4 regions of the Paenibacillus sp. FSL K6-4396 genome follow, and region 3 is predicted to be linked to each of the others. Evidence: riboswitches for the same ligand, from Rfam matches in the RefSeq annotation. Region 3 holds a riboswitch; each other region holds the start of a gene.
What was found. Region 3 has a riboswitch for thiamine pyrophosphate ahead of MHB85_RS04405 (ABC transporter ATP-binding protein). Riboswitches for the same ligand answer to the same signal wherever they lie in the genome.
Positions count from the first base shown of each region.

Region 1: linked by a shared signal. The riboswitch ahead of tenA (thiaminase II) and the one ahead of MHB85_RS04405 (ABC transporter ATP-binding protein) in region 3 are both predicted to bind thiamine pyrophosphate.
Region 2: linked by a shared signal. The riboswitch ahead of thiC (phosphomethylpyrimidine synthase ThiC) and the one ahead of MHB85_RS04405 (ABC transporter ATP-binding protein) in region 3 are both predicted to bind thiamine pyrophosphate.
Region 4: linked by a shared signal. The riboswitch ahead of MHB85_RS02300 (ABC transporter substrate-binding protein) and the one ahead of MHB85_RS04405 (ABC transporter ATP-binding protein) in region 3 are both predicted to bind thiamine pyrophosphate.

Region 1 covers NZ_JBBOCR010000001.1:3,691,655-3,699,206, reverse strand. Annotated here, with positions in the region: gene MHB85_RS16005 (alpha/beta fold hydrolase) at 1-1, opposite strand, end outside; gene MHB85_RS16000 (hypothetical protein) at 41-223, opposite strand; gene MHB85_RS15995 (DUF2239 family protein) at 281-892, opposite strand; gene MHB85_RS31185 (IS3 family transposase) at 1,035-1,217, shown strand; gene MHB85_RS15990 (CPBP family intramembrane glutamic endopeptidase) at 1,456-2,214, opposite strand; gene MHB85_RS15985 (hypothetical protein) at 2,844-2,990, opposite strand; gene MHB85_RS15980 (nucleotidyltransferase domain-containing protein) at 3,192-4,274, opposite strand; gene MHB85_RS15975 (CD3324 family protein) at 4,431-4,697, opposite strand; gene tenA (thiaminase II) at 5,030-5,692, opposite strand; TPP riboswitch at 5,805-5,902, opposite strand; gene MHB85_RS15965 (endo-1,4-beta-xylanase) at 6,110-7,552, opposite strand, start outside.
Region 2 covers NZ_JBBOCR010000001.1:710,030-717,581, reverse strand. Annotated here, with positions in the region: gene MHB85_RS03365 (hypothetical protein) at 1-316, shown strand, start outside; gene thiC (phosphomethylpyrimidine synthase ThiC) at 619-2,403, opposite strand; TPP riboswitch at 2,826-2,939, opposite strand; gene MHB85_RS03355 (IclR family transcriptional regulator) at 3,088-3,831, opposite strand; gene MHB85_RS03350 (alpha/beta hydrolase) at 4,191-5,216, shown strand; gene MHB85_RS03345 (Fe-Mn family superoxide dismutase) at 5,365-6,645, shown strand; gene MHB85_RS03340 (hypothetical protein) at 6,794-7,018, opposite strand; gene MHB85_RS03335 (lipoate--protein ligase family protein) at 7,089-7,552, opposite strand, start outside.
Region 3 covers NZ_JBBOCR010000001.1:974,027-981,578, forward strand. Annotated here, with positions in the region: gene thiM (hydroxyethylthiazole kinase) at 1-275, opposite strand, end outside; gene MHB85_RS04395 (ABC transporter substrate-binding protein) at 1,257-2,330, opposite strand; gene MHB85_RS04400 (ABC transporter permease) at 2,485-3,297, opposite strand; gene MHB85_RS04405 (ABC transporter ATP-binding protein) at 3,284-4,051, opposite strand; TPP riboswitch at 4,228-4,330, opposite strand; gene MHB85_RS04410 (aspartate/glutamate racemase family protein) at 4,534-5,232, shown strand; gene MHB85_RS04415 (radical SAM/SPASM domain-containing protein) at 5,364-6,239, shown strand; gene MHB85_RS04420 (pectate lyase) at 6,588-7,256, shown strand.
Region 4 covers NZ_JBBOCR010000001.1:476,576-484,127, reverse strand. Annotated here, with positions in the region: gene serS (serine--tRNA ligase) at 1-649, opposite strand, end outside; gene MHB85_RS02315 (MFS transporter) at 1,038-2,273, shown strand; gene MHB85_RS02310 (hypothetical protein) at 2,641-3,075, opposite strand; gene MHB85_RS02305 (phospholipase D-like domain-containing protein) at 3,318-4,607, opposite strand; TPP riboswitch at 5,153-5,265, shown strand; gene MHB85_RS02300 (ABC transporter substrate-binding protein) at 5,473-6,513, shown strand; gene MHB85_RS02295 (MTH1187 family thiamine-binding protein) at 6,738-7,028, shown strand; gene MHB85_RS02290 (ABC transporter permease) at 7,028-7,552, shown strand, end outside.

The sequences.
Region 1 (7,552 bases), 2.7 Mb from region 3:
TTGTTATGTTCTCCTTACACTTAATTTTATGGTAACTCTGTTATGGGCAATGGTCGAGAATCTTCAATGGCGGCAGTTCGCCGTCCAGTCCCTTCCAAGTAGGATACATGATTTGAAAAGGCCAGGAACGACGCTGTGTTGCTCTGACGAACATGACAAAATCCCAATGTTCAGTTTCGGGACCAGTTTTAGTCGGTTCAATGTAACGAGATGATTCAGTCACGTTACATACCCCACTTTCCTTCTTTATCTGCTGTTGTGAACGTCGTTTAAGTGGTTATTAACTCTCTTCCTGTATGAATGCACCCTTGGCTAAAGTCTTAATATAGTCTCTGATATCGGGTGTCCAATCATCAATTAATCCGTAAAAGTGATCTTTATTCCCGGCATACAGTGCTCTCAAAGCCTCCTCATATTGAGGGAAATCGCCCGCCATTGCAGTCATAAAATGATAACTTGCTTCTTGTGCGGCGCGAACTTTACTTTCGTTCTCTCCCAAGCGGCGAGCTTCATCAACCAGTTTTCGCAGCGTTACGGAGGCTCCTCCGGGTTGAGCTTTAAGCCAGTCCCAATGTCGAGGAAGCAAAGTAACTTCACCGGACACCACTCCCAGCTTAGGACGGCCAACCCTGCGAGAGGGTTGTTCATTTTCTTTCGTATCCGATATATGTCCAGCCTGGCTGTTTAACCGCTCAAGCACCTCAGCTGTTTTTCCACGAAAATCAATATCTAGTGGTTTACCCGTCAAATCGTCAAAAATAAGCAGTTGTACGAACTTACTGTCCTCCAAGGTATCTTTTACGATTCCGACAACGTAATCTAAAGTGCCTTTGGCAAAACAATCTTTCTCTAAAAAAGCAGTACAGCTTATTTGAGCAGGTGAAGCCTCCATGTTATACCTCCTTTTTCTTCCTTGCCCAATAATTATACCCGGGTAAAAAGATAGAATCAATATTACCCGGGTATAATTATTTTGTGTTAAGTTTTAATATTACAAATAGTCTGTGCTGTAAAATCCTAGTCTCGTTCAGCTCATTACAAAAGGCAGCCTGCTGGAGGCGGTATCAAGCCATACAGAAAGCTATTATCTGACGAAGTATGACACCTATGAAGATCTTCACAGCGCGGTTAAGCGGTACGTGCGCTACTATAACAACTACCGTTACACAGAGCGTTTGGGCGGTATGTCACCGAACGAATACCGAAGAGCAGCATAATAAAATGCCTTAGCACGTCATCCGAGCCAAGGCATCTCAATGAAACCATTATTTTGTTTTTTTAACTGTCAACTTGACAGGGAGTAGTTCATAATCGACTGTTTTCTTGGTTTTATTGGACTAACGTTTCCCGTTAGCTCGGTTTTGATATTTTAAAGAAACGTAAATAATTCAATTTCTAAGGTTCGCCCTTTCTCTTCTATCACCAGTAGAAGGATTTTTCTGTACCCAGAGAGTATCATATACGCTGCTTATAGTCAGATTTTTTAGAAAAGATCCAGGTGGCAATCAACATCACACAAGCCACCAATATACCCGACTCACCCGTCCATAGGAAGACATTTTCTCCTTTTGTTGACTCGTCAAATGCATCTTGAATGATGGCATTCCAGGAAGCGTGAAGCAGAATTGCGGGCCAAATGCTGCCTGTGCTCAATCGCAGGTGACTAATTATGAAGTTAAAAGAACTGATGGTAATCAGGAACAGTACAATGGACAAGGCGAGTGACGGTCCCGAATAATAGTTCCCTAGCAGAATGGCCGGAATATGCCACGCTCCCCAGATCAAACCGCTTGTTAAAATGGGTTTAGGCACTCTCGCTTTGATGAGTCTGGTGAGCATGTATCCCCTCCATCCCAACTCTTCTCCCGCGCTGCTGATCACACCGATGGCCGTGCCTACGAACATTTGGTAGATAATAGATAGTACAAGGCTGACAATAAAGACATCTCCTGACTTCACATAGTCCACTAACCCCGTAACCCAGGCGAATCCGTAAGCACATAAACCAATGATAACCGGTAATAGCAACACAAATGGGATGGCCTTTAAGGTTCGTTTTCCTCCGATCCGCAGTGAAATATCCGAAAATCCTTCATGCAGTACTAAACGGGCAAATATGGAGGATAGGCCAGGTGCCCACATGAGCAGCAGACCAAACACGGGTGATACGTTTAAGGCCAGAACATAGCTGATAATCGTTAATGGAATCAGCATAGCGAAAAAAACGAATAACCCTTTCCTTGATGATTGAATCGTGCTTCCGTCCTCGGAGTTCTTTTTTCTGTCTTTTATCATATATGTACTCAATTCATACCACTCCTTTAAGTATATGTATTCCGATTAGGAGTTTAACACTGTGTTAGAATTCGCGAAACAAACCTGAGCCTGGCACCCAATCGAGACTTTAGTCTAGTTAGAATAAGACTGGAGACGGATATAGGGTCACTGATAATAAGGATGGTAAGAACTGAACTAAACGTATACATATCTAAGCGTCAAATGGTATTGGACGAAAACGTATGTTAAGCTGCCCCCTCTTTCTCTCACGCCAAAAACGCTAGTAAATAGCTTGGGTGAGGCATTCCGCAATTGGCTGAATGAGATTCATTGGAAGGCGTTTGGAATACGAAAAAAACGCTGTTTAAGGGGCTTGTTTCAGTACAAGTACGACTGGATTTTCAAAATAGAAAATTTGCACATCAACATCTATCCGCAATCGGTACAAGTTCTTGTCCTTAGCCCAGGACCCGAACATGTACCGATAAAACAAAAAAAGTCGCTAAAATAGCGACTTTAATTGGAATATGTTCTTGTCTCGCTACAGGTTAATTAATGTCTTGCTTTCATTTAATAACTTCAACCTTTTTATCCCCTGCTGACTTCGCTACCTCTAACGTTGTTTTACCTTCAATAGCGACGATCACGCCAGTAGCCAGCATAGAAACGATTAAAGCTGCACTGATGGCTGTCGAAATTTTCTTCTTGACCATAACCATACCTCCGATATCTATTATGTTGTAATAAGCGGCTCAAGAATATGACGAGCCGAGTGTGGCTAGATATTACAATATTTCACTTTTTTTGTCGGGTAATCTACGTGGTGATTGTATTATAAACGTACTGACAATCATTGTAAAAGGATTTTTTCCTTGTGTTCAATTCCCGGACTTATTACTAGCTGGAACGTAAGGTCATTGATTCATATAATGGGCATATAGTTGCTCAAAGGTTGTAAAACGTTCGACTTCTCTGCCGACCTTATCATACTCTTCTAGATATTCATCCATCACTTCAAGGAGCTTCTCTTTCATAATTGGTAAATTGCTTGCATCAAAGTATTGCATAAGTTCATATTTCTTGGTGCCTTTCTCCGTGGCCATTTCATCAAGATACTCATGTGCTCCAAAGGCCGAAAGAAAGACGTAGGAAGCATCGTTCGTTGTAACACTGTTCAAAATTTTATTGCGGTAGTTGCACCACAGTTCTTCGTATGTTCCTCCAAGATTATCAAAGGTCGGAACCGGTTTAACAATGAAGTTATCACACATCGTGCTATGTAACCTCGTAACGCTATTCAACATATTAAAAGATGTTTTTCGAATATCTTCAATGGTATGAGCTTCGATGATTGACATGCATAAGGATTCGAGATCATCCGGAACATAACGAAACGAACGTATCTCTTCCAAATATCGCTTGATCCCTCGTTTAATGCACGTGTTATTCATACTCACCAAGGCATTGACTAGATTGTACAGAACCCCAGCAGATGCATATCGCACTGAACCGATATCTTCACCAAGCATCGTATTGCTGTATGCTTGCTTAGCCAGATCGATCCATTTATTTGCCCGATTAAGACACGCTTCTCCTATCGGATTCGCAAGTGCATCAAGAGCTTTTTGCCGGAAGTCGTTCAATTTTTCCAAATCCTCAGGCGTTGCATAGTAGAGTATTTTTAGGTCGGTTAGGCTGGATACGTTGGAACTCTCCAAGGTGGATTGCTCTTGTATTCTTGAATCCCATGGCGTGCAATAGATATCATATCCAACGTCATCCAAGATGAAGCAATCGGATATTTCCCATCCCTTTTCTGTATTATTTATGATAACTAAATCAAGATCGCTCTTCTCGTGAAAGTCACCGGTGCTAAATGAACCAGTAAGCCCAATAATGGCGATATCCTCTAGAAAATCTCTTTTTACGCGTTCAATCACCATGTTAATGAGCAGTTCATTTTTGTCCAGCAGCTTCTTCTTTATGATTTCGTTCATTCGTTACACCTCTTTGTATGATCCGGCCGTCCTTCATCACAACAACCTTAACTTGAGTCTATCGATTTAGAGGTGCGGTTACTATGTATAAGTTGATTTAAGTCATCTTTGCACAAAATCCGCTAAACCGTCGAAATGACGAGTTAGCGGATTTCATTAGTTCTTTGTATAGACTATTTTCTTTATGCTTTCGCAGGACAAGAAATACCGACCCGCCAACTCCTCTATCCTGACTCCATTGCAGAATAAGGATTTAATCTCAGCGTTTCGAGCAGAGACCCTACTCTTGCTCTCTGTTTTCTCGCCCCATTTTAGGTGCGCCTCTTTGGGTTTTGGGATATAAACCAATTCCCCTTGAACGTATTCTTGAATGATCCGTAACAATTCTTCCGGAAAAATAGACTCGGCTTTTGAATATTTCATGGGCCTCACTCCTTATTTAATAGATCAATAAGGTGCAAAGCCAGTTAGTAGAATATTACGATTCGTCGTTGGCAATGTGATTATTCCCGGGCTCTATGCAAAGCATTGCCATATCCTTCACTGGCTTTGCATAGAGCCGTGCATGTAAGAACCCTACCCCGATTGTTTTCAATAGCCTCACCTCCATAGAAAATAGATAGTTGCTATTTGCTTATTATATCAGGGCTTGTTGTTGAAATGTTTAATCATCTCTTTTTGGGCTGACACGTTCTGATTATTCGCTGTACTCATCTTGATTAGCTGCTCTCTAATTGAATTAACTAACATTGAACTCAAGGCTCCAGCCCCCATGACATCTCCCAAAAATCAAGCTCAAAACGACTGCACATCACGAAAATATCCTCCATCCGTTGGTACGTTCCCTCGCTACAGCCTTCTAATAGTTTATCCGTTAACGTCACAAGGGATTGATTGCTGTTGTTGTATTCAGAGGAAGCATATCCTGTGATCCACTCTCCGTAAAAAGGATGCTCAGCTGCACCTGGTTTTTGAGCAAGGACTTGACCAATCTCTGCATAACTCCATGAGCAGGCCAGAATGGATACAAGTACTTCTGCTATGCCACCCGCATGGGAAACAGAGAGCATATAGTTAGTGTAAGCTGCATTTTTCAGTGCAGGTTTTACCTGAAAAACATGATCCTCTGTAATTCCTAATCGCTCCATATAAGAACGATGAATTTTCATTTCGCCATTCAAGATGTTATCTACGTTTTTACTAAAAAACTGCATCAATTTGGGATCGTGCGACTTGACGATACCTAGTGCAAATACACGGGCATAATCATACAGGTACAAGTAGTCTTGCAGCAAATAATAACGAAATTGTTCGACCGGTAAGGAACCATCTCCGATTCCTTTAACAAAGGGATGCTCGAGACATTCCTTCCACACGGGCTGTGCTGCCTGATACAGTCTCTCTGAAATAGTCAACATATGTTCCTCCAATTCATAATGTACGTATTTAAAAACAAAAAAACGAAACATCCTATGGATGTTTCGCAGACAAATACACTAAAACAAGGGGGTTCGCATGAGCTACCCAAGTCAGCGTTTCATCGTTGCATCCCTACGTTGGCATTATCCAAATCAGGTAAGGTCGGTTTAACACCCTCTCAGCCGGTTAAGGCTCCCTCGCAAACGGTTGTATGTAGTTGATAACTTTCTTATCCCCATAAAAGAGAAAATAACATCCATTTAGTATATCAAGGGCTGTTAAATATAGTCAAGGCAGATTGTATCGCCCCTTATCACCCTTCGGTGACTTATGTAAACGATGAAAACCATCACAACAATGGTTGAGTTTTAGCCACTGTTATGATGGTTTCTATTCTTGCGATTACTGCCGATGGTTTAATGCCCGAGTTTGTTCTTTCCAACAAAAGTGATTATTCCGTACTGGGAAGTGTTTCTCCAGCTCTCATTGGTCATATCATTCCACTTGGCTACGTTCTGCTTACCTCCGCCCTGGTTGTCATTAATTTGAAGCTCGAAACCGAGAACATTTCCTGCTTTGGGTGTCAGTGAATGTAATTGGATTCTGGCTTCTACGAGATATCCTTGATTTGTTTTCTTCACAGCACTTACAAGGCGTCCGGGTGAGGCCCCCCCTGCAAAGGTTCCCACATTGTCTGCACTGATTCTGAACTGGGCATCATCATATTGAAAATACGGTGTGCGCTGGTGATTCTCGTCCAGGAAAATCTCAACCGAATCCTGATCCCATGGGTTAATGCTGTCTGTAATGATGTTTGGATCAGTGACGTCGATCAGCAGGTATAGATACTCACCTGACCACATTGCGCGAGCCACTGCCTCTGCACCTTCGCTCTGGTTCAACCGTTTTACTTCAAATGGTACAGCCTTATTCCATAGGGCGTCTTTCTTCCCATCAATCTGAACAATCCCTTGCACAGCTTGTGCTGATTTGGGCATAGGAGCAAGTTGAATCACGCCGTATTTGCTTGTATCTTGCTCCTGTGATTGTGTTCGATCATTCCAGTACAGTGGATTATAAGGTTGTGTCCCACTTGCACCGCCATCAGTCACACGGATATCCAAGCCGGCTTCATATTCTGATCCGACTTGGATACCACCCCATGGAATGGACAATTCAACCTGATATCCGGCTTTTGTCTCACGTACACGATATGAACGTTGCTCCGTGCCCTCAGCTTTACCCGACCGCTTAATGATTACGTGTCGGTCATCTGCTTCATATGAGGTGGTCTTGCCATTATTGAGATCAACAAAGAGTTCTACTCTGTCATTCACGTCTGCCTTCGCATCCTGAACATCCACAAGGATATATAGGTTACTTTGATCCCATAAGGTGCGGAAACTAGCTGATACTGAAGAATCACCCTTCAGTGGAGTAGACACCGCTTTGTTCCAGAGCGGATCTTGTGACTGTTTTTTGATATCCGGTTTACCCGAAAGAGAGACGGCTCTCTGTGTCAACACAGGCAAGCTGGATTCATCCACGAGTCCCCAGTATGCTTTTTTGGCCTTCAGGGCTGAATCAAACAGCATAGCCTGGTTGTTGTAAGATTTCTCATCTTGGAGTCCCCATAAGGTAACTGAAGAAATGTGATCTTTGTGTTTTTTGTACAAATCCAACAGTTCCTTATATCGATACGCCTGCTTTACCGCAACTTCATCAGACATCTCTTCACCAAATGGAATTCCGCTATCCACATCCAGTTCTGTGATCTGAATATCCAATCCAAGTCCGGCAAACATATTGATCGTTTTTTCAATTTCGTCGATGGGCGGGGATTCCAGGTTATAGTGGGA
Region 2 (7,552 bases), 260 kb from region 3:
GTTGAATCAGGCATTACAGCCAGAGAATGAGAATGGGCAACTACACGTTGCCAAGACATCTCAGACGGAAGCGGTATGCATCCCTGGGACATTTGAATTGATTATGCGTGGAGATCAGCAAGGATATCTCGAAGCAGTACGTGAAGGATTACAGCAGATTGCTGAGCAGTATCCGGGTAAAACGGTAGTGGCAGCCCAACTGTCTATGGCTCCCGCCGCTGCACAGGTTGCAATAGATCGCGGTATTCCAATCCATAGCCCGCTAGCATTGCTCGCAACGTATTTGGAGAAGAATTTGGGCCTGGCTCGACAGTAATTTAACGAGGTGAACTAATATGCGATTCCTCTATATTGTTTTACTGTTTATAGTAGGTTTTTCCTGTTCCGCATTTCTATACGGAGGAGCACCAAGACTCAGTGATGCTCTTTTATTCGTTATCGCAGGAATTCTGTATAAGATATGGGCCACATGCAGTCACAAAGCTAATTCTGATAAAGGCTGAGTAAGTTAAGAATACATACATGACATAGCACCAAAAAAGCCGTTCTTCTCTGCAATGACAGAGAGAAACGGCTTTATCTCTATTTCAGACTGCCCAGCTTGCGCTGTACCGACGCCTAGGAGCGTGTCCGATATTCCTCGGCCTTTTCTTGCATGCCCGCTTCTACAGCCTCATTATCGGACAATCCTTTGTCTGCGGCAAAGGCACGAATGTCCTGCGTAATGCGCATGCTACAGAACTTCGGTCCGCACATGGAGCAGAAATGAGCTTCTTTGGCCCCTTCTGCTGGCAGCGTCTCATCATGGTAGGACAGCGCACGTTCAGGGTCCAGTGACAGGTTGAACTGGTCACGCCAACGGAACTCGAACCGCGCTTTGGACAATGCGTCATCGCGGCGTTGAGCACGTGGATGGCCTTTCGCCAGATCGGCGGCATGAGCTGCGATCTTGTAGGCAATAACCCCTTCGCGCACATCATCCTTGTTGGGCAGGCCCAAATGTTCTTTTGGCGTAACATAACAGAGCATCGACGTGCCAAACCAGCCAATCATGGCTGCCCCAATGGCAGACGTGATGTGATCATATCCTGGCGCAATGTCAGTTGTTAGCGGCCCAAGTGTGTAGAACGGTGCTTCTTTACATATCTCCATCTGCAAGTCCACATTCTCTTTGATCTTGTGCATCGGCACATGACCCGGGCCTTCGATCATCACCTGCACATCATGCTTCCATGCGATCTGCGTCAGTTCCCCGAGCGTAGCCAGTTCTGCCATCTGAGCTTCGTCATTGGCATCGTAGATACTGCCTGGACGAAGTCCATCTCCCAGCGAAAACGCCACATCATACCTTTTCATAATCTCGCAGATTTCTTCAAAATGAGTGTACAAAAAATTCTCCTGATGATGCGCCAGACACCATGCTGCCATAATGGACCCGCCCCGGGACACAATGCCTGTCATCCGTTTGGCCGTCATCGGGATATAACGCAGCAGTACACCTGCATGAATCGTAAAGTAGTCCACGCCTTGCTCTGCCTGCTCTATGAGTGTGTCACGGTACAACTCCCAGGTCAGCGCCTCCGCTTCGCCATTCACCTTCTCCAGCGCTTGATACAGCGGTACCGTACCAATCGGCACAGGAGAATTACGAATGATCCATTCCCGGGTCGTATGAATGTTTTTGCCTGTGGACAGATCCATCACGGTATCCGATCCCCAGCGTACTGCCCAAGTCATCTTCTCCACCTCTTCCTCGATGGAAGAGGATACGGCAGAGTTCCCTATGTTGGCATTGATCTTCACGTGAAAATGACGACCGATCAACATCGGCTCACTCTCCGGGTGATTGATGTTGGATGGCAGAATGGCCCGTCCACTCGCCAGCTCCTGACGTACAAATTCCGGTTCCACGCCCTCACGAATGGCGGCGAATTCCATCTCTGCCGTAATGACTCCCTGTCTCGCGTAGTGCATCTGGGTCACACAGCGTCCTGGCTGTGCCCGCAGCGGTTTGCCACGTAATCCGGGGTACTCTTCGGCGCCGGCTCTCTTCCCTCCGGGCTTCAGTCCGTTATCCTCCGGTTTAACCGTACGGCCCCGATAAGCTTCAACATCGCCGCGCTCTGTGATCCAACGGGTGCGCAGGGCTGGCAGACCTGCACGGATATCCGCATGAAATGCGGGATCGGTCATGGGGCCGCTCGTATCGTAGACACGCAGCGGTTCGTTATGCTCCACCCCTTGGGGAGTATTCGTGTCATGAAGGGCTATCTCACGCTCCGGTACAGCAATGTCCGACCGTGAGCCCTGAATGTAGACTTTGCGGCTGCCCGGAAAGGGCTGAACCCGTCCGGCCGCTCCTGTTTCTTTTTCCACCTGCTGACCGTTATGTTCCTGTTCCATCGCTTGTTGTCCCGTTTGATTTCCTGTACTCATGTTCGATTGTCTCCTCCTCAGTGTTCATCGCTTGTTTGGTTGGTATCGTCATTAGCTCGCTTACGTACCTGTCCCAAATCATACAGAGCGCAGAGAAGAAAGAGCGATCATACACCAGACCAGAGGGAGACATTATTCATGTACAGTTAACAACAGAACGGAGGTTACCACAGATCATGGATCTATGGTGACTTCTCTCTCATCATCCAAGCCCACTTTCGCAGGTTATTGAAAAAGAAGTCGATGGAGTACGTGCTATATCGCCCGTTCACTGTATATAAAAAAGCCGGTCCCCGAAGGAACCGACTTTTATGTCCATCACCAATAATGCACCTTCATGCGGCTCCTAAACGGAGCCCTACAAGGGTCACATCATGTGGTGGTTGTGGTCATATCGCCGATTACTTCCCTACGCTGGTATGATCCAGATCAGGTGCAAAGGGTCCGGAATCTCATGCGATTCCGTCTCAGTCCGGACAGTTCGGACTCCCCCAGTAACGTTAACAAGTTGCGGCACACACATGCCGCCGTTCATATTCAATGAAGCTGACCCCGATGGGCCGTCCATTACAGAGTAGCGCAACCGGAACACAAAAACAACCTTTATATTCCAGAACACCAACTCAATTTGGAAAAAAACTTACATCAGCATCAGGATAACATGAGCCCCATCTGCGTAGCAGCATCCTTCAACACAGGTGCGTATTCATGCAATGTCTCCTGCGAAAGTCGGCTGACAGGCCCTGAGACCGAGAGAGCAGCTGCAATATTGCCTCGGCGATCCATAATCGGTACAGATACCGCGGCAGCTCCCGGCTCACGCTCCTCATAACTCGTCGCATATCCGTTATCCCGGATATCTCCCATTTGCGCCAAATACACCGCGGGATCAATAAACACCGGCCATTCCGGCCCGTTCATCAGTTCTTCACGATCCTCGTCCGTGGCAAACGCCATCAAAACTTTGCTGGAAGCGCCCACAGACAGCGGGAGTCTAACACCCACTGGAGCGACTCGGCGGATCGCCTGATCACTTTGCACAGCTTGAATCCGTATCCTTTCACTCCCATCACGCAAGTACAGACTTACCGTCTCCCCCAATCGATCTCTCAGTCGCTCCATCGCAGGCAGCAGCAGAATAGCGGGATCATCACTGCGGGACATATGAGCTGACAGCTCCCAGATTCGGATGCCAAGTCGGTACTTCTCTGTTGCTGCATCGCGGATCACGAACCCTCGATCCTCCAGCGTAGCCATCAAACGGTGCACTGTACTTTTGTGCAGGCCAATCTGGCTGGCAATTTCGGTGAGTCCCAGATCACTGCGTGTGGTAAAACATAATAATATATCCAGCGCCCGTTCCACAGCCCGGACGGTTAACTTGCGATCTTCCATGGCATAATGCCCTCCTCATGTTTCATCACATGAAACTTGGTTACATAAATTATATGAGAAACGGTCTCATCTGTAAACCAAAAAGAGCCAAAATTAAAATAGGCCAACGTGTAAATTTTTCCTTTTTATAAGACTTAATCCCCTGTAATTTACACACTAAGGTAATGTTACCCATATATCTTAAGAACTATATAACAATTGCGTAACAAATGCCCTCAATCAATTGACTTTGACTATATTGGAACATACGATAAAGATATATTACATTAAGATATCGCTCTGAAGCAGGCTCTGAAATCGACGCAATTCTCTTTTCATGTCGTTGTTATCTTCAACTGAACTTCAAAGGAGGGGCATTCATGTATCCAACATCCCAGAGCGAAGCCCCGCTGCAAACAAAAGTGTCCGATCTGCCCTCTTCCTTATCACCGAGGCTGATTCGGTTCAAACATATTATCGTAGCGCTGCTGCTCTCCGTTGTATTTTTTCTACTGTTTTGTTTTATTGCACTGCATGGTTATATCGCATGGGTATTATCCAATCCTACTGTAGCGCCGGTCTTCTCCAATCCGATGCAAGCCAAGAACATGAAGTACGAAGACATCACGTTCCCGGCAGCAGATGGCAGCCGGACGATGCAGGGATGGTATATACCTGCTGACAATGCTGCAAGCAAAACGATTATTTTCAGTCACGGCTATGGTGCCAATCGTGAAGAAACATGGGTTCCCATGTATGACCTGGCACACTATGCTCATCAACTTGGGTTCAACGTGGTCATGTTCGATTATGGCTTCGCCTCACAGGTGAACAAAGCTGTAGCCACAGGTGGCAAAGCTGAGTCACAGCAATTGCTCGGTGCGATCCAGTTCGCCAAGCAACGTGGTGCGCAGGAACTGGTTGTCTGGGGCTTCTCGATGGGTGCCGGTACAGCGTTACAAACCGGACTGATTACGAAGGAAGTGGATGCAATGATACTGGACAGTGCGTTCCTGCTGGAGCCAGATACACTGTACCACAACATTCACAACCAGATCGATCTGCCACGTCAGCCTACACTGGAGATCATGAAGCTGTTGTTCCCTGTTCTGAATGGTACCGGATTACAACAGATTCCATACCAGGAAGTGAAAAAGGAAGAGTATCCGTTCCCGATTTTCTTCATCCATGGTACAGAGGACGAGAAGGCACCTTATCCAATTGCGGAGCAACTCGCCGCCAACCAGACCAATCCGTACTCCGATGTATGGATTGTCCAGGATGCGCATCATGAGTTGATCTTCCGGGAGCATCCAAAGGAATATCTGCGTCGTGTCTCAACTTTCCTCAGTCATGTAACGAAAACAAGCAGTGACGATGTGCAGAACACGAATAATGGACAATAACCAAATTTTAATCATTGAATTTTTTCCAGAGCCCTCAGGGGCTTTTTTTTTGCACTCATAGGACAACAAGCTCGCGGAATATACTCTTGTGACGCATGAACAGACGGTCTGCATGCAATGAATTTCATCTGAAGGAGGTTCAACATAGATGAACTGGTATGGATATGGTCACCTGCTGCCTCTGCGGACATTGGAGGAAATTCGTTTCTGGAAAGAGCAAGAGAAAGAACATACACTCGTCATCCGTGCCCTGGTTCCTGATCTGGAGCCCCCATACGTCAAGCTGCTGGAGGAATGGGAGGTTACCTTTGCAAACAGTGAGCGAGTAGCCAATCAGCTTTTAAAACAACTATTGCCCGCAACCCATCCACCTGCTCCCTACATGGTTCGTTGTATCGATCAACTTGTGCTGGCAGCTCGGCAGCAATCGAGAGAGTTCATCAAACAGCTGTATGTTCTTCTGGAACAAAGTGCTGCTGTGCAAGCTGTTCCGCTTGCCAAAGTACTCATTCTGCATTTTATCCGCGAATCGGAGTATTTTCTGGGCGTATTGGATACTCTTGGCCAACCGGGCATCTTGCGTGAAACGGATTCGGAGCCATCACTTTTTCTGGAAAATGCGCTTCATACGTCAGGGTCCGGAAGCGTCCATCGCCAAGCTTCAGAAGCTCCAACTTCTCCAGAGGGGAATGTAAATGCACCTGCCGCTTCAGCTCAGATCCAATCTGCAACCGTTCAACCGCCTTCTACCGTAACAACACAAGCCACACCCAGCACTACAGCACCTCCCGTAAAAGAAAAGCCGGTTCCCATTGGAGGGCACACACTGCCCCCTCTTCCCTATGCGTACAATGCGCTGGAGCCACATATTGATGAGCTGACGATGCGTATCCATCATGACAAACACCATCAATCTTATGTGGACGGATTAAATGTAGCAGAGAAGAAGCTGGCGGAATCGCGAAAAAAGAATAATTTTGAACTCATCAAACATTGGGAACGTGAACTCGCCTTCAACGGGGCTGGCCACTACCTGCATACGATCTTCTGGACGATTATGAATCCTGCTGGCGGCGGCAAACCTTCCGGTATGCTGGCAGAGCAGATCAAGCGAGATTTCGGAAGTTATGAAGCGTTTAAGAATCAATTCACAGAAGCCGCGAATAAAGTGGAAGGCAGTGGCTGGGCGATGCTTGTCTGGAGCCCGAGAGCACATCGTTTGGAGATTTTGCAGGCGGAAAAACACCAGAACCTGTCCCAGTCCGATATCGTACCGCTCCTGCCACTGGATGTGTGGGAACATGCCTACTATCTGAAACATCAGAATGAACGCAAAAAATATATTGAGGATTGGTGGAACGTTGTCTACTGGCCCGCTGTTGCGGAGCGTTACGAAACGGCACGCAAGTTGTTGTGGCCGCCTTACTAAGCTTGGGGTTAGATCGATTAGAGAAAAAAGAGATATCTCCAGCCGAATGACTGAAAGATATCTCTTTTTGGTGTATACAAAAAAGCAAGCCTCCTGTAAAAAGAGACTTGCTTGTATTTTGAGAGACTTCCTATTTCTAAATGTTCACTTAAGAAGCACAGCCCTCGCACGCCACATAGTTGTCGCCAACCTGTTTGCTAATGGAGATCAGATCGCCCAGCTTGATATCAGACTCATCTGTAAACTCCAGATCGGCTATACGTGCAACGATCAGTGCAGCAGCCTCTTCCTTGCTTGTTGCCATTTGGCTGAACTCGGATTTTTCGCCTGTTGATACAACCTCATATAAATACGTATATCTCAATGTGTCCACCCTAACACTCTCCTTCCGAAATCACATCATATCATCTCTATTAACCAATTCCAAGCCCTAGTAAAAAGTGTTAATCGTAGCGCAGCTTCATCTGCTCAGCTGTCACGCGTACTTCTTCAGAACCAACGCTAAGCACCCTGCTGGTCTCCGCCTGCGGATAGCGATCGCGCAGTGTGCGAACCAAAGCCGCAGTATATGCCGCAGCTGAAGGTACACCTGCCAATTCTTTCAGACTTGCCATCGTGCCAGGCTGAACATCGGGATATCCTTCACTCGCCCCGCCTGCTGCATGCTGATAGAATTGTCGCACGGCCGCTGCCAATTGATCTCCCTGACCTTCCACAATAATAAAAGCAGTAATAATATACGCCTTTGCTTGTCTACGCTGGGCAATACCACAGAATTTTAGGCCACCTACACTGACATCATAATCTCCCGGGCAAAAAGCACCCTGAACCTCACCAGTTTGCGCCTGATTCGACCACGGCGTTAGCGACTCGGCAATAATCGAAGCCATCTCCCGGAAATCATCAT
Region 3 (7,552 bases):
GCTCCAACCGGATCAAGCACCACAGGCACGTGATACGCATTAGCCGATTGGCCTGCCAGACGGATCGCCTGAACGACTTTGTCATCGAGTGTACCGATGTTGAGTACCACGGCTCCTGACATCTTGGCGACATCAGCGACCTCTTCATGAGCATAGGCCATAAAAGGGGACGCACCTAGTGCAAGCAGACCATTGGCTGTGAAGGGAGCCACGACAAGGTTGGTGATATTTTGTACCAGCGGATTTTGCGTACGAACACGTTCCAGATAAGACATATAATTTCCTCCTTGTTATGAAGTAACCCCATCGGCGGAAGTCCGATATCTGGAGTCACTCAGCAGAATAATAGAATATGAGTCTCCTTGTTGAGTTGGGGCGCAGAGTCTAACAACAGCCAGATGCATTAATGCGAGAAAAGCAGAAACGTAAAATCCAAATTAATTTCATAACTCACTAAAAAGGGTTTTTTTGTAACAGGATATAGACAAATTGAATCATTCTGATCGATATCTAGCCTTGATTGAAATAGCTAAAAGGTAGATTCATATAAAATGTAAATTCGCAGATAGACAACCGTACAGCTACGAAACAGTACAAAACGAAACGATACAAAATACAGAAAGTGAACCCGGGTCTTTCTCCAAACTCAGGCAAGAGATAGTGTGATGGATGTTAGCGTCTAACCAGTGTCTTGAAGTCCAGGCTGGTCGATACCCAACTGATTGGGGCACGACTGGTCAGACGGTGTTTCTAAAGAACCCAGGACATCTTATTTGGCTGTCAAATCCTACTTTTGAAATCTAAGGAACGTCAGACACGTTATTTCCCAGAATCTCCTGACCAAAACGCTGCAAACAGCTATTTATTCTGATATAACATGTTTCAGGTTCTTTAGATTTCTGCAACCGCTACAAATCCCTGAATAGGACGCCTCAGATTCGTTAGCGCTCGCTGCATGCTCTACTCCAAGCACATTAAGGAGCTAGCTCCCGGAAGGTTTGAAGATATGCGCTAATGTTCATACCAAATTCATACCAACAAGCCACCAAAACGCATATCAAGCTGCTCTGATGCACATCAAATCACTTTGGCTTGTTAAAAATTCTGATTCTCAGATGCTTGCTTCAGGGCAATTCCATTTCGCAAAACTTCCTGCATCCGATCCTAACGTTTCTTGCTAACTTTGCTTTTGATGACATTGCTTTCATTCCCTTGCGTTCAGTCACTTTTCCTTTATTCACGTTGCTCTCCTTTATTTACTCTCCTTGCAGATTAATAAAAGCATCCTCGGCTTTCACCGATTCAGGAATCAGATCCTGTTCAACGAGCCAAGCACGTACATTCTCCCATGATTCCATTTCCTGCCGACCAAACGGTTGGCCTTCTTCATTCATAAGTGGCAGTAGAATAGTAAGGCTTTTGGTTTCGACATCCGGGTCAAGCGGAGACGTTTGATTCTCATGAGCGAGCAGAATATTCAAGGCTTCTTCTGGATGCTCAGTCACATATTTTTGTCCTTCCTGGACCGCTTTGACGAACCGGGTAAGCTGTTCTTTTTTTGCTTGAATGCCAGCTTCACTCGCAGTCAGGACCAGTTCATAATAATCAGGTACGCCATAATCGACGGGGTTAATTGATTTCATGGAGTGTCCTTCTTTCTCCAAAATCAATTGTTCATGGTTAATAAAACCACCCATAATCGCATCCGCCTGTCCGGAAGCCAGTGAAGGAATCAGATCGAATCCAACGTCGACCAGATTCATGTTATCTGGGTTGCCACCATCGTGGCTGATCATCGTACGAACCATCGCTTCATACAGCGGAATTGAAGAATACCCGACAGTTTTTCCGTCAAGATCTTTGGGTGAACTCACGTTGCCATTGGCTTCGGTCAATAGATGAACAAGCGGGTGCCGAACAACAGCAGCAATAGATCGTACAGGAATGGTCTCGCCACGCGCGAGCAAGATTTGGGGCTGGTAGCTTAAGGCCAGATCAATTTTACCGGCAGCAACAAGTTTGAGTGAATCATTGGTATCCGCAGGCATCTGAATTTCGACATCCAGACCTTGGTCTGCGAAGTACCCTTTTTCCTGAGCCACATAGATGAAGGAGTGTACTGCATTCGGGTACCAGTCGAGCATGATGGACAGTTTATCTTTGGCGTCTGATGCTGGTTCGGTTGCAGACTTGTCTGTTTGTTGTGCATTGGTTGCAGAGTCTGTTGTTGGCGTGTTACTGCTGGTATTCGTGGTGCTGCATCCACTGACTATCAGCAAAAGGCTAATGAGCATGATGGGAAGCAGGGAGTGTATGCCTTTATTATTCATAATGGAAGTTCCTCATTTCATTGTTTAAGGTTTGTAGGAGAAGAACAGCAGGATGTTAACGGACAACGTGATGATTGAAACATAACTGATGATATGTGAAAAAAGTGTTTGGAAATCATACTTCCTATCATTAAATCGGATTCACTCTCCAAGATTATCCGTTCTTTCTTTTGCCTCCATGACGGCGTGTGTTAAACCGTTTCTCCAGCCAGGCAATCAATATAAACAAAACGATCCCAAGCAGGGATAACAGCACAATAGCGGCAAACATCGCGTCCGTGTTCATGTTGCTGGACATACGGCGGCTGAAGTATCCGAGACCTTTGCTGCCACCGAGCCATTCGCCAATCGTTGCACCAACCACGCAGTACACCACAGACATCTTTAGCCCCGAGAAAAAAGAGGGAAGGGCAAGTGGAACCTGGAGTTTGCAAAAAATATCCCACTTGCTGGCGCCCATGGTGAGCAGCAGTTCACGCTGTTCTGGATCGCCTTGGCGAAGTCCATCGTAGGTGCTGACCACAATGGGGAAGAAGGCGATCAGGAACACCACGGCGACTTTGCTCCACAAGGTATAACCAAACCACAGGATGAATACAGGGGACAGGGCAATCAGTGGTATGGTTTGACTGATCACGATGAAGGGATACAAGGCCTTTTCAATCGATCGGTTCATATGCATTCCTGTCGCTAGCGTAATTCCAGTCACTATGGACAAGCCAAAACCAACAATAACCTCCATCAAGGTAGCAGGCAGATGTGTAGCCAGCAGGAGGTAGCGATGCTCATACAGGGAGCTGGCAATCGCCGTTGGGGCTGGAATGATGAAGGAGGGCACCCATCCCATACGCACAATCCACTCCCAGAAGACAAGCAACAAGAGCAGGAGCCAAAGAAACAGACCATAACGGGCAAGCCAACGCCTTACGCTATCCTTCATGCAGTCTCCCAAGTTACCTTCTCGCATGCAATTGTTCCTCCAGTCGTCGTCTCATCTGAACGAGCGCCGGTTCATAGATCATGTCCGAATGTCTTGGACGTGGCAAAGGTACCGTCAAATCCTGTAGCTGTTGGCCTTGGCGCCCCGGAGTTAACAGGATAATCCGATCACTGAGCAGCAGCGCCTCTTCAATGTCATGCGTAATGAACAACACGGTTTTGCCAAAGCCCTCCCACAGTTCCAACAACCAGCGATGCATCTCCCGTTTGGTTAAGGCATCGAGTGCGCCGAATGGTTCATCCAGCAGCATGAGTTGGCCACCTGTCAGCAAAGTACGAAGCAGCGCGACACGCTGGCGCATGCCACCCGATAGCTCGTCTGGGTAAGCATGCGCGTAGCCGGATAGGCCAAATCTGTCGAGCCCAGCCAGAATGTCCGCGCGAATTCTCCCCTTATCCTGCCGCTCTGGAGCAAGTTCAGCGGGGAGCATGCAATTCTCCATGACGGTTCGCCAGGATAACAGGAGGTCCTTTTGTGGCATATAGGCCACCTGCCCCAGTCGCTTTCCTTCAGGGACCCAAGGAATTTCTATGGTTCCATGGGTTGGCTCAAGCAGGCCTGCCAGCAGCTTGAAAAGGGTGCTTTTACCGGAGCCGCTGGAGCCGATAAGCGAGACGAATTCGCCGTTGGCTACACGCATCGACACATTGGAGAGCACGGGGGAATCCCTTTTTTCCGGGAAAGCGTAGCTCATGTTGTGAATGGTTATGTTATTATCCATCTCGTTTTGTCCCCCCTTGTTATTCCAAATTCAACTTCAAACTACGGGATCTTTAATTACACCTTCTGATCTGCCCGCAGAACGCGAAAAAGACCCACCCATTTCCGGAGAAATGAGTGGGTCTGTAAGTTCAATTCACATTAAATTTCATCATCAACATGAAAAAATCCGCTTACTGAAAGGCCGCTCCACTTCCCTCCGCTGGTATGATCCAGATCAGGTTCAAAGGGTCCGAATCATTCGATTCGTCTCAGCCGTAAGGCTCCCCTAGTGCAATGTTCAAGATATGCAGTTGTGTGTTCAGCATATATCACATGCAAGTGGAATGTAAAGGGGGCGCTCGGAAAGAATGTGAGTACTGATCTTGGCTTTCCGCGGATTCATAATACGCTTCGTTTATTTAATCAGATAGATACGGTACAATATCTATTAAATTTCTATATGCTGCTTTCGGGATGTATTAAATGGAAAGGGGAGTGTATATGAAAACGATTGGCCTTATTGGTGGAATGAGCTGGGAGTCATCGTTAGAGTATTATCGAATTATTAATGAAGAAGTGAAAAATAAATTGGGAGGATTGCATTCAGCCAAATGCATCTTATATAGCGTGGATTTTGAAGAAATCGAGCGTTATCAGGCTGAAGGTAATTGGGAAAGTGCTGGTGAATTATTAGGGAATGCTGCTCAGTCTCTGGAAAAGGCAGGAGCAGAAATGATTGTAATTTGTACAAATACGATGCATAAAGTGATTAAACATATTGAAGAAAAAGTGCGTTTACCCATTGTACATATTGCTGATTCAACAGCAAATCAAATTCATAAGTCCAAAATAAGTACGGTTGGTTTACTTGGCACTAAATATACGATGGAACAAGACTTTTATAAAAAACGAATTGAATTGAATGGTATTAAGGTTTTGATACCGAATGAAGAGGATAGAAAAGTTATCAATAAAATAATATATGAGGAATTATGTTTAGGGAAAATTGAGCCCTTATCAAGGGATTATTATAAAAAGGTGATCCAAAGGCTAGTTGATGATGGAGCTGAGGGGATCATATTAGGTTGCACCGAAATTGGATTATTAGTAAAAGTAGAGGATTCAGAAGTTCCATTATTTGATACAACACGTATTCATGCGATTGAATCTGTTCATTTGGCACTAGCCAAATCATTTTGACACAACCAGATAAACCAGTTCTCTGATTTACCTTGGCTCATGAACCCGATATAATAGGGATGGCCCGTATAGGCCGGATCACAAAATGCAGGTGGGATTGTTCTCCCTCCTAGGCAGAATGGGGACCCGAGTTGAAAACGTTCAAAAAAGTATATATTGAGATCACGAGTATCTGCAATCTGGCTTGCAGCTTCTGTCCACAGACGCAGCGTGCCAAAGGATTCATTGACCCTGAAGTCTTCAACAATATACTGGAACAAGTTAAACCACACACCAATCATATTTATCTACATGTCAAAGGTGAACCCTTGTTGCATCCCAAAATAGATCTGTTGCTCGATTCCGCACATGAGAAGGGACTCAAGGTGAACATTACAACGAATGGTACACTATTGCCCAAGACTCAGCATAAATTGCTTGGCAAACCGGCGCTGCGGCAGATGAATTTCTCCCTGCACAGCTTCGATGGGCATGAAGGTTCGACCGACCGTGACGGATACCTGAGCAACATTCTGTCTTTTGTTCACGAAGCGGTGAAGCACAATGTCATCATCTCATTCCGGTTGTGGAATCTGACGCAGGATAACTTCACAAATGCTCAGATGAATCGAAATCGGGAGACCCTTGAAGTATTGGAACGTGAGTTCAATCTGGACTTCCGAATTGAGGAAAAAGTAGTTCCAGGCAGCGGGGTCAAAATTGCCCCGAATGTATACCTGAATCAGGACCATGAGTTCCAGTGGCCGAGTCTGGATGCACCTGAAGATGACGGCAAAGGCTTCTGCCATGCATTGCGTGGTCAGGCAGCTGTGCTTGTAGATGGAACGGTGGTTCCATGCTGTCTTGATGGTGAGGGTGTCATTAACCTTGGTAATGTGCACGAGAAGTCATTCTCGGAGATTATTGAGGGTGAGCGAGCGAACAATCTGGTATATGGCTTCTCCAGGCGCGAAGCTGTGGAAGAGTTGTGTCGAAAGTGCGGTTATCGTCAGAGATTCGGAGCCTGATATCTTATATCAGCAAGCCGGAAGCCATTCAAGATCACACATTTGGAGACAAATGTAGTGGTCTTTCTTTGTTATCGGGGATTCAAGTGAGGGTGCATACGTTACAAATGAGCATACCAGAGGTTGATATGAGCATATTGCTTGAGAGACCTGGCATGCAAAAAACGAGGATATGACAGGGATTGTGCGATGTCATAATATATCTGATCTAATGATTATTCTAGTTACCTTCCTTATTTGGTAGGATTAGGTTGTGGGTCGGACAGAGGTGCACCTCTGACGATCTTCCAGGACAAGCTCAGGCTTGTACACTATCAAATAACGAGAGAATAAGGGAGGAATAAAGTTATGAAAAAAATGTTGACGTTGTTGCTGTCCGCTGGTTTGGTTGCTTCTATATTTGGTGCCGTTCCGGCTGCGGCTGCACCTACCGTTGTAAATTCAACCATTGTGGTTCCAAAGGGCACGACCTATGACGGCCAAGGTAAAACATTTGTAGCCAATCCTTCCACACTGGGCGACGGATCTCAAGCAGAAAATCAGAAGCCAGTCTTTCGTCTGGAGGCAGGGGCCACGCTCAAAAACGTAAACATTGGATCACCAGCTGCTGATGGTGTTCATTGTTATGGCAACTGTAATATATCGAATGTGGTCTGGCAGGACGTGGGCGAGGATGCACTGACATTGAAGTCTGCCGGAACGGTTAACATTACCGGTGGGGCAGCTTATAAGGCTTATGATAAAGTGTTCCAGATGAATGCAGCTGGAACAATTAACATCAAAAATTTCCGTGCAGATGATATTGGCAAACTGGTTCGCCAAAATGGTGGAACTTCCTTCGCAGTTAACATGACGCTGGATAACTCCAACATTTCTAATGTAAAAGATTCGATTATGCGTACAGACAGCAGCACATCACAAGGGAAAATTACGAATACCCGTTATTCCAAAGTACCAACGTTGTTCAAGGGGTTTGCTTCAGGGAAAACGAGCCAGTCAGGGAACACGCAATATTAAGAACAAGGATACCTTGGAATACGCATTGAAGGCTTGTAACGGATAAGGTAGCTATTTCACATCGTGAAGTATGTCCAAAAGGCATCCAGGGGGATGCCTTTTCCTATGCCAACATTGATTTTTGTAGAGACCATTGCCACAAATACCCATCTGATGTACATTAGAAGCAATGAAATAAGTGAACCGGGAGCTCAATGAAGTTGGGCTGAGAGAGTGGCCTTGTGCCGCTGACCGTACATCTGATCTGGGTAATGCCAGCGTAGAGAACATGGATTTGCGATATGTAAGGGTGAATT
Region 4 (7,552 bases), 500 kb from region 3:
GATCTCGACCAGTTGGGAAGAATCCAGTGTTCACCAGTGCGTCCTCCCTGACCATCAGCGGTACCTCCATCGGTGTAAACCCGTGCTTCAGCAGCAGATCCAGCGCAAGTTGCTGTACTGCCCGATGTAATAACAGGCCAGCGCCTTTTAATACATAGCTTCGCGTACCGCCAATCTTAACTCCACGAGGAATGTCGATCAGATCATGCAACTCCCCAAGTTCCACGTGATCTCTGGTGTTATACTCGAACGATGGTACCTCTCCCACACGTCGCAGCTCCACATTATCCGCATCCGACGTGCCTTTCGGGGTATCCGGGGATACGATATTGGGTACCAGCCATTGCAGCCTGGTTACTTCCTCCTGCACAGGGGCCAGCTTCGCTTCCACCTGTTCCAACTGTTCATTGATCTGTTTCACCTGAGCCCGCAAACCCTCGGCCTGTTCCCGATTACCGGCTTGCATGAGTCTGCCAATGTCTGCGGATAACGTATTACGCAATCTGCGCCCTTCTTCCGATTCCTGCAAAAGCGCTCTGCGTTCCTCATCCCGCTCTAGCAATGTGCGAATGTTAATCTTGATTTTTTTCCCGTCTGCTGCTGCCTGAACCTCATCTGCATGTGCACGAATCCACTTCATTTCCAACATGGTCACCGTCTCCTTTGGCTGTAAAAATGCAAAGAGCGCCCTCATCCCTTGGGACGAGGAGCGCTCTGCTCGCGGTGCCACCCAACTTGCTGAATCAGGATATCCTGCTTCCAGCCTCTTGGTCCGCGATAACGGGCGGTTCCGGTTAACTTGGGGAAATATCGCTCCCCTGGCGAAAACGCCTCCGAGTTGGATGCTCTTCAACGGCATGGTCCGATCTGTAATTGTTGTGTCTCAGTATATACGAACGATAGACCAAATTGCAACCTTTTGTATCGATCAGGAATTCATGGCACAACTTAACATGTCCTGTTATGATAGATTTTGTCTTCAAGATTGCGCTTTATTGTGATTCTCAATTTATGTATATAAGTAGAAGGAGTTCTTTATGAAAAAATTACTTTGGATCGGGTGTCTGTCCTACTTCCTGATTGGACTTGCCCACGTTGTGCTCGGTTCCATTCTGCCCGTTGCACTTGAACATTACGGCAAAGATTATAGCCAGGGCGGAACATTGATCTTTGCTCAATTCGCCGGATTCCTGGGTGGTGTACTGTTATCTCCATGGCTGAACCGACGCTTTGGTAAAAGGGGAGGCCTGTTAATCGCCACAGCGTTGCTCTGTATAGCAGAATTATTCTACATGCTGCTGCCACCATGGGGCTGGATGTTCGTCATTGCACCCGCTGCCGGCTTTGGATTCGGAATGGTTGAAGCGGTTATTGGCACCATTATCATCGCTGCAATCAAAGACAATACGGCCGTTGCCATGAGTCGACTGGAAGTGTTATTCGGGATCGGAGCGATGGTCATGCCGCTCATGGCCAGCGGTCTGATTGCTGCCGGATACTGGCGCCTTTCCTTTCTCGTTGTTGCAATCTGCGCCGCGCTGACCTTTGTTTTCTGGGCGAAAGGATCATTCGGTGAACTCGATAAGTTTCTGGAGCGAAAGAGTTCAAATCATGTTTCCGTAAATACGCACTCTGCTGGGACATCGGGTGAGATGCACCCCGCATCTGCAAGTACACCCAGTCCAACCTATCGTGGCCGTAACAGGACTCTTCTGGTATTATTCGTTCTGTTCTTCTTCCTATATGTTGGCACAGAGATGAGTCTTGCGAACTTCATGCCAGCGATTCTGATTGAGAAAATGAACATGAAGGAAGCCGGAGCAGCGCTTAGTGTCACCTGTTTCTGGATTGCCATGTCCGTGGGACGACTCTTCGCCGGATATATCGCAGAGAAATTCCAATACCGCGTCTATGTTCTGTACAGCTGTCTCGCATCTGTTCTCTTGTTAATGGTATTTCCATTTACAAACCAAATCTGGTCTGCATTTCTCATCATCTTGCTGCTTGGACTTGCGATGTCAGGGATATTCTCCATTGCTCTTGTCTTCGCCAGTAAACTGCTGCCTGGAACCGAAGAATCCACACCTAGCATTTTGATTGCCTCAGGTGGGGTTGGCGGTGCCATTCTTCCTTTGACTACAGGATGGAGTCTTGATCATCTCGCGGTTAATCAGTCTGCATGGATGCTTGCCATCTTTGCGATTGGCCTGTTTGTCATTAGTGTAATCACGTATCAATGGCAGAACAAACATGTGGTCGATACAGCGACTTAACAGCCATGGATCCGCCCTTAGCCTGAGAGTCGGATTACCAATTATAGGGATTGAGATGTCCACCTCCATGACTTTGGCGGTGGACATTTTGTTTTAGCGTTACTCTGTTCTAACGAACCTAGCACACGCTATCCCCCTCCATTTCTGCATATTTGAAATCTAACGAATCCTAGAGACGTTATTATAGATAATTAGCTTCAATTAAATGCCTCGTTGGAGGTTTTTTTCATAATAACACCACTGAGATTCGTTAGATTTTCATTCCCTTAGAAACTGGCCGAATAAGATGTCCTCGATTCGTTAGCGCTATAATTACGATCTATTCATTTGCACAAGATTGCCCAGGAAATACTTATGGCCAACCGAATTACACACTTTTGTTAACAGCAGGCATTACAGGCCCGTTGCCCTTGATGAATTTACCGAATACATATCGTACGAGCGGCCCCAGAATAATTAATTGATAGGGAAGCGCGAGGCTGAAATTACGAGTAATTGTATGAAGGTACGTACCAAGTAAGGATACCCCATTTAATTGGTCCGCAAGATACGCTGAAATCATTCCGTACAAGGACATGATCAGAACCATACCAATCACCATGAAAAATGACATGACCAGCACACCAAGGATCTTGTTGGACTTGTCAAAAGGTAAGGAAAATGCAATTTTTCTCGCTACTGGGCCAACAATGAAGGACTCCACCAGAAAAGCGATGACAAAACAAAATATGAATTGAAACAAGATCTCAAGCGGGGACAACTTGCCAAGTATCCCAGTGTGCCACAAATTGAAAGTCATCATCACCAGGACCATTCCTGTACACATCATTAAGCCGAAAATAATTTGTTCCTTCTTGCTCGTTGGCAATTCTCTCATCCTCTCTGTTTACCTTCGTAATTATAGAGATGATGAACCCCACCACATAAGTGAATATTCCGTGAACAAATATGATTTTTCCAAATTGAAATTTGTGGAAGTAGCAATATCTATTAGCTTTGATGAGTTGGAGCAAAAATTCAACTCAAAAAATTGTAGGTTTTTTTCTACAACATAAATTTCCAGAGAAAAGAAAGTTTGGATAACGCTGTGATTGCTATTCGTTTGAAAACAGCGCCTTTCTGATTCGTAGATTCTGCTGGATGCTCACCTTTAACCGCAAGTGTACTATGTGCACGTTTGATATCCATAGCCTCTGTTAGTTGGTTGGCGAATGCAGAACTGGAAATGACCACAGCGGATTCGGTATTGAGGAAGGCAGATCTGGGATCAAGATTATACGAACCAACCATGCTGAGGTAATCATCCATGACAAATGATTTGCCGTGTATGGAATAAGGGCCTTCGTATTCATATATGGCCAGACTGGTATCAAGCAACCGTTTTTTAGAGCTTAAGTATCCCGCGAAAGCCAAAGGGTTAGGGGTCTGTTGGATTGAATTCGTCAGCATGACCCATTCTGTTTCTGGATTCATCGACAGATGTACGGCTTTCTCCATTTTCTTGGTAGGAATGGCATATGGCGTCTGAAGGTACACTTTCGACTTTGCTTGATTGGCGAAATGAACAAATGTTCTCCACATGATCGGGTCTTTATACAGCCTTTTAATTGGATTGTGAATGAAAGCAACGTGGTCGGAATGAAGCGCTCCTCGAACCCATTCCTTTGGCAACACTTTAACAAAAGGATCGTTCTGAGCCTGAGCTTTTTGATATAACTCAGCTAGTTGAGAAAGCTCTTTTAGCCCCTTTGCATGATGCTGACGTTTTGCATGTTTTTCTGGTTTGGTGAATGGATGGTTCCATAACTGATCTATATATTGTTTCATTTCAACAACCGTGCTGTTCGTATTATCGTTTGTATTGTAAACAAGGACATCCCGATCGAATACATAGTCTTTTGGGGGTTGCGATGCCATGTATTTATCACCAATATTTTGGCCGCCAATAATGCCATATGTGTTGTCGACAAGAAGGATCTTGTCATGCATACGGTTATGCCATGTCCATGGCATAAATAGGTGGAGTGGTTCATAATATCTTAATTCCACATTGGGGTGAGCTGCAATGGCATCTGGAATATTACGCAACTCTCCGCGCATGCTGTGAAAAATCCCGTCTAAAATGATTCGAACATGAACACCCCGATCAGCTGCATCGAATAACGCAGCAAAAAAGAGTTGAGATGTTTTTCCTTTTTGGATGGAGTAATACGCCAGGTCGATGCTTGTTTTCGCCTCTCGAATGGTCTGGATTCTCACCTGACCCGATTGAAAGCCGTCCTCCAGGAGCATTACGCGATCTGTTGTACTTCCTTCTGTTAACGTTTTTTGCATATCCGTATTTTCAATAGTCGATGGAGACGGAACCAAAAATAAAAGGTAAGCCGTGAAAAAAACGTAGACACTATAGGACAAAATAATTGCGATTATGGTTTTAAGGATCATTCAGTACTCCCCCACTTGTATGTAAAAGTATTTATTTGTATAGCAGTACTATCTCCTTTTGTATCTAAATTATGTTGTTTAAATGAATCAAGCTGCTCCGCTCAAGGCCAAACGCTCAAAAGCTGATCACTGAAATAGGGAAAGCAACCCTTATGCGACGAGATATCAAACATCGGATTTGATCTAAGTATTTGTTGGAAGCCCTCCAGATCTTCAGCACTTAGGCTATGACCCACTATCCGGTGCTTTTACACTCAGCCAGATTTCCTTATATGATTCGCAACGATAATTATTGAAAATAACACATCTAAACAGGCTGATATACATCTGTATAACGGCCTGTTTGATAAGTTCATATCTGTCCCCATCCAGTTCCTGACTGGACACGTTCCACCCGCTGGCCTATAATTACACCTAGTAATGCCCGTAACTTCATAGTTTCCCAGGGGAGTCGGAATTGGCCGGCTGAGAGTGTATCCCACCAAGATACTAACCCTTAGACCTGATCTGGATCATGCCAGCGTAGGAATCGGAGTATATCGAAATGGCACAGCCCTCTGGCTGAACGCCACCTCTCTAACGCCTGCACGCGTCCCGGATCACGGGACGCTTTTTTTGTTTTATTTATCGAAACAAAAATAAGTCATCCAGATCCAACTGGTATAAATCTGTCGATTTATGCAAGATGATTGGATATGAAGCCAAGGAGTACCCCGTGCCAATCGGCCGGACATACCGAAGGAGAGAATCACAGATGAAATGGCGTAAAACAATGGGACTGTTGCTCTTATGTGTACTACTGGTGACTGTGGCCGCATGTGGCGGTAAAGAAGCTGCCCCGGCAGAACAGAACGGCAACACGAATACGGAGAGCAGCAACGAAGGTGACAACGCAGCCCTCAAGGATATTAAAGTCGTACTCGACTGGACACCAAATACGAATCATACCGGCTTATATGCAGCTGTAGATCAAGGTTTTTATAAGGCCGAAGGCTTGAATGTGGAGATTGTCCAGCCAGGTGCCGGCGGCGCAGATACGATGGTTGCCTCGAATGAAGTGCCTTTTGGCGTAAGTTATCAGGAAAGTGTAACTCAAGCCCGTACACAAGGTGTTCCACTCGTCTCCATCGCAGCAGTTATTCAGCATAATACATCCGGGTTCGCTGCTCCGGCGGATCGGAATATCAAGTCACCGAAAGATTTTGAAGGGAAAACCTATGGCGGTTGGGGTTCGCCTGTGGAAGAAGCCGTGATGCAATCCATTATGGAAGGCGACGGAGCCGATGTATCGAAAGTGAAAAACATTAATATGGGTGATGCCGACTTTTTCACCGCAGTAAAACGGGACATTGATTTTGCATGGATTTTCTACGCCTGGACGGGTATTGAAGCCGAACTGCGCGGGGAACCCATCGACATGTTGTATGTGAAGGATTATTCAGATGCATTGGATTACTACACGCCTGTCCTCGTAACAAACGAGCAGACGATTCAGAACGACCCTGAGTTGGTGAAAGCATTCCTGAAAGCCACTTCAGAAGGATATCAATACGCAATTGATCATCCCGAAGACGCAGCGAATATTCTGATCAAGGCCGTCCCGGATCTGGATAAGGACTTGGTACTTGCAAGCCAGAAATGGCTTAGTCCAAAGTACACGGATGACGCCCCGCGCTGGGGAGAACAGAAACAGGAAGTGTGGCAGAACTACACCGACTGGATGTTTAGCAAAAAACTGCTGGATGAACAGGTCGACGTGAGCAAAGCATATACGAACGCGTTTTTACCCCAATAAAATATCTCATATAAAACGAACTTAATATTTACACGAGGACGGAGAGGACAGAAATAACGTGAAAAAGCGAAGCGGTCGCCTTTATCACCGGATTTTCCCTTTAGAGAAAGGGAATCAAAAAAATCTGGGGATAACAGCGATTGGAAGGTTATTCTGTCATCGAAGTGGCAAGTGTAACCGTCATTAGTTCATTTTATATATCACGAAAGGAGCCGTGATCTCTCATGGCAAGCACATTACTGAGCATTCAGGTTATCCCAAAAACGCCAAATGGCGAGAACTCTTATCCTTATGTAGATCGCGCCATTGAAGTTATTCAGCAATCTGGCCTGAAATATCAGGTGAACCCGCTCGACACCACGATGGAGGGGGAACTGGAGGAACTGCTGGAGATTGTCCGCAAAATGCACGAAGTACTCGTCGAGGCTGGCAGCCCAAGCATCATCTCCCAGATCAAAATCGCCCATAGCCCTACTGGCTTCAGCATGGATACCCTGACGGAGAAGTACCGCTAATGAATGCCTATTTCAAAAGTGTATGGCCGCCCTTCGTGGCGGTTATTCTCTTTATAGCGATATGGCAGGGAGCTGTCTCCCTGTTCCATATTGAAAAATGGATGCTGCCAGCACCGTCTGATATCGCCCGCGAAGCGGCATCCCAGGCTGATCGGCTTGGCATGCACGCTTCCGCAACCATTCAGTTAACGCTTATCGGATTCGCCGCCGGCACAGCGGTTGGATTACTGATCGCGATGGTGCTACATTTGGTTCCTTTTCTCAAGTCAGCCCTGTATCCATTACTTATTCTTAGTCAAAATATTCCGACCATCGCGCTCGCGCCGCTCCTGTTAATCTGGTTCGGATTCGGGCTGTTGCCCAAGCTGATTACCATCATCCTCGTCTGCTTCTTCCCCGTTGCAGTGGCAGCCATGGACGGCTTGACCCGTACAGATGCAGCGATGATGAACTATATGCGCATGGCTGGTGCGAAACGTCATCATATCTTCTGGAAGCTGGAGCTTCCCCATGCGCTGCCATCC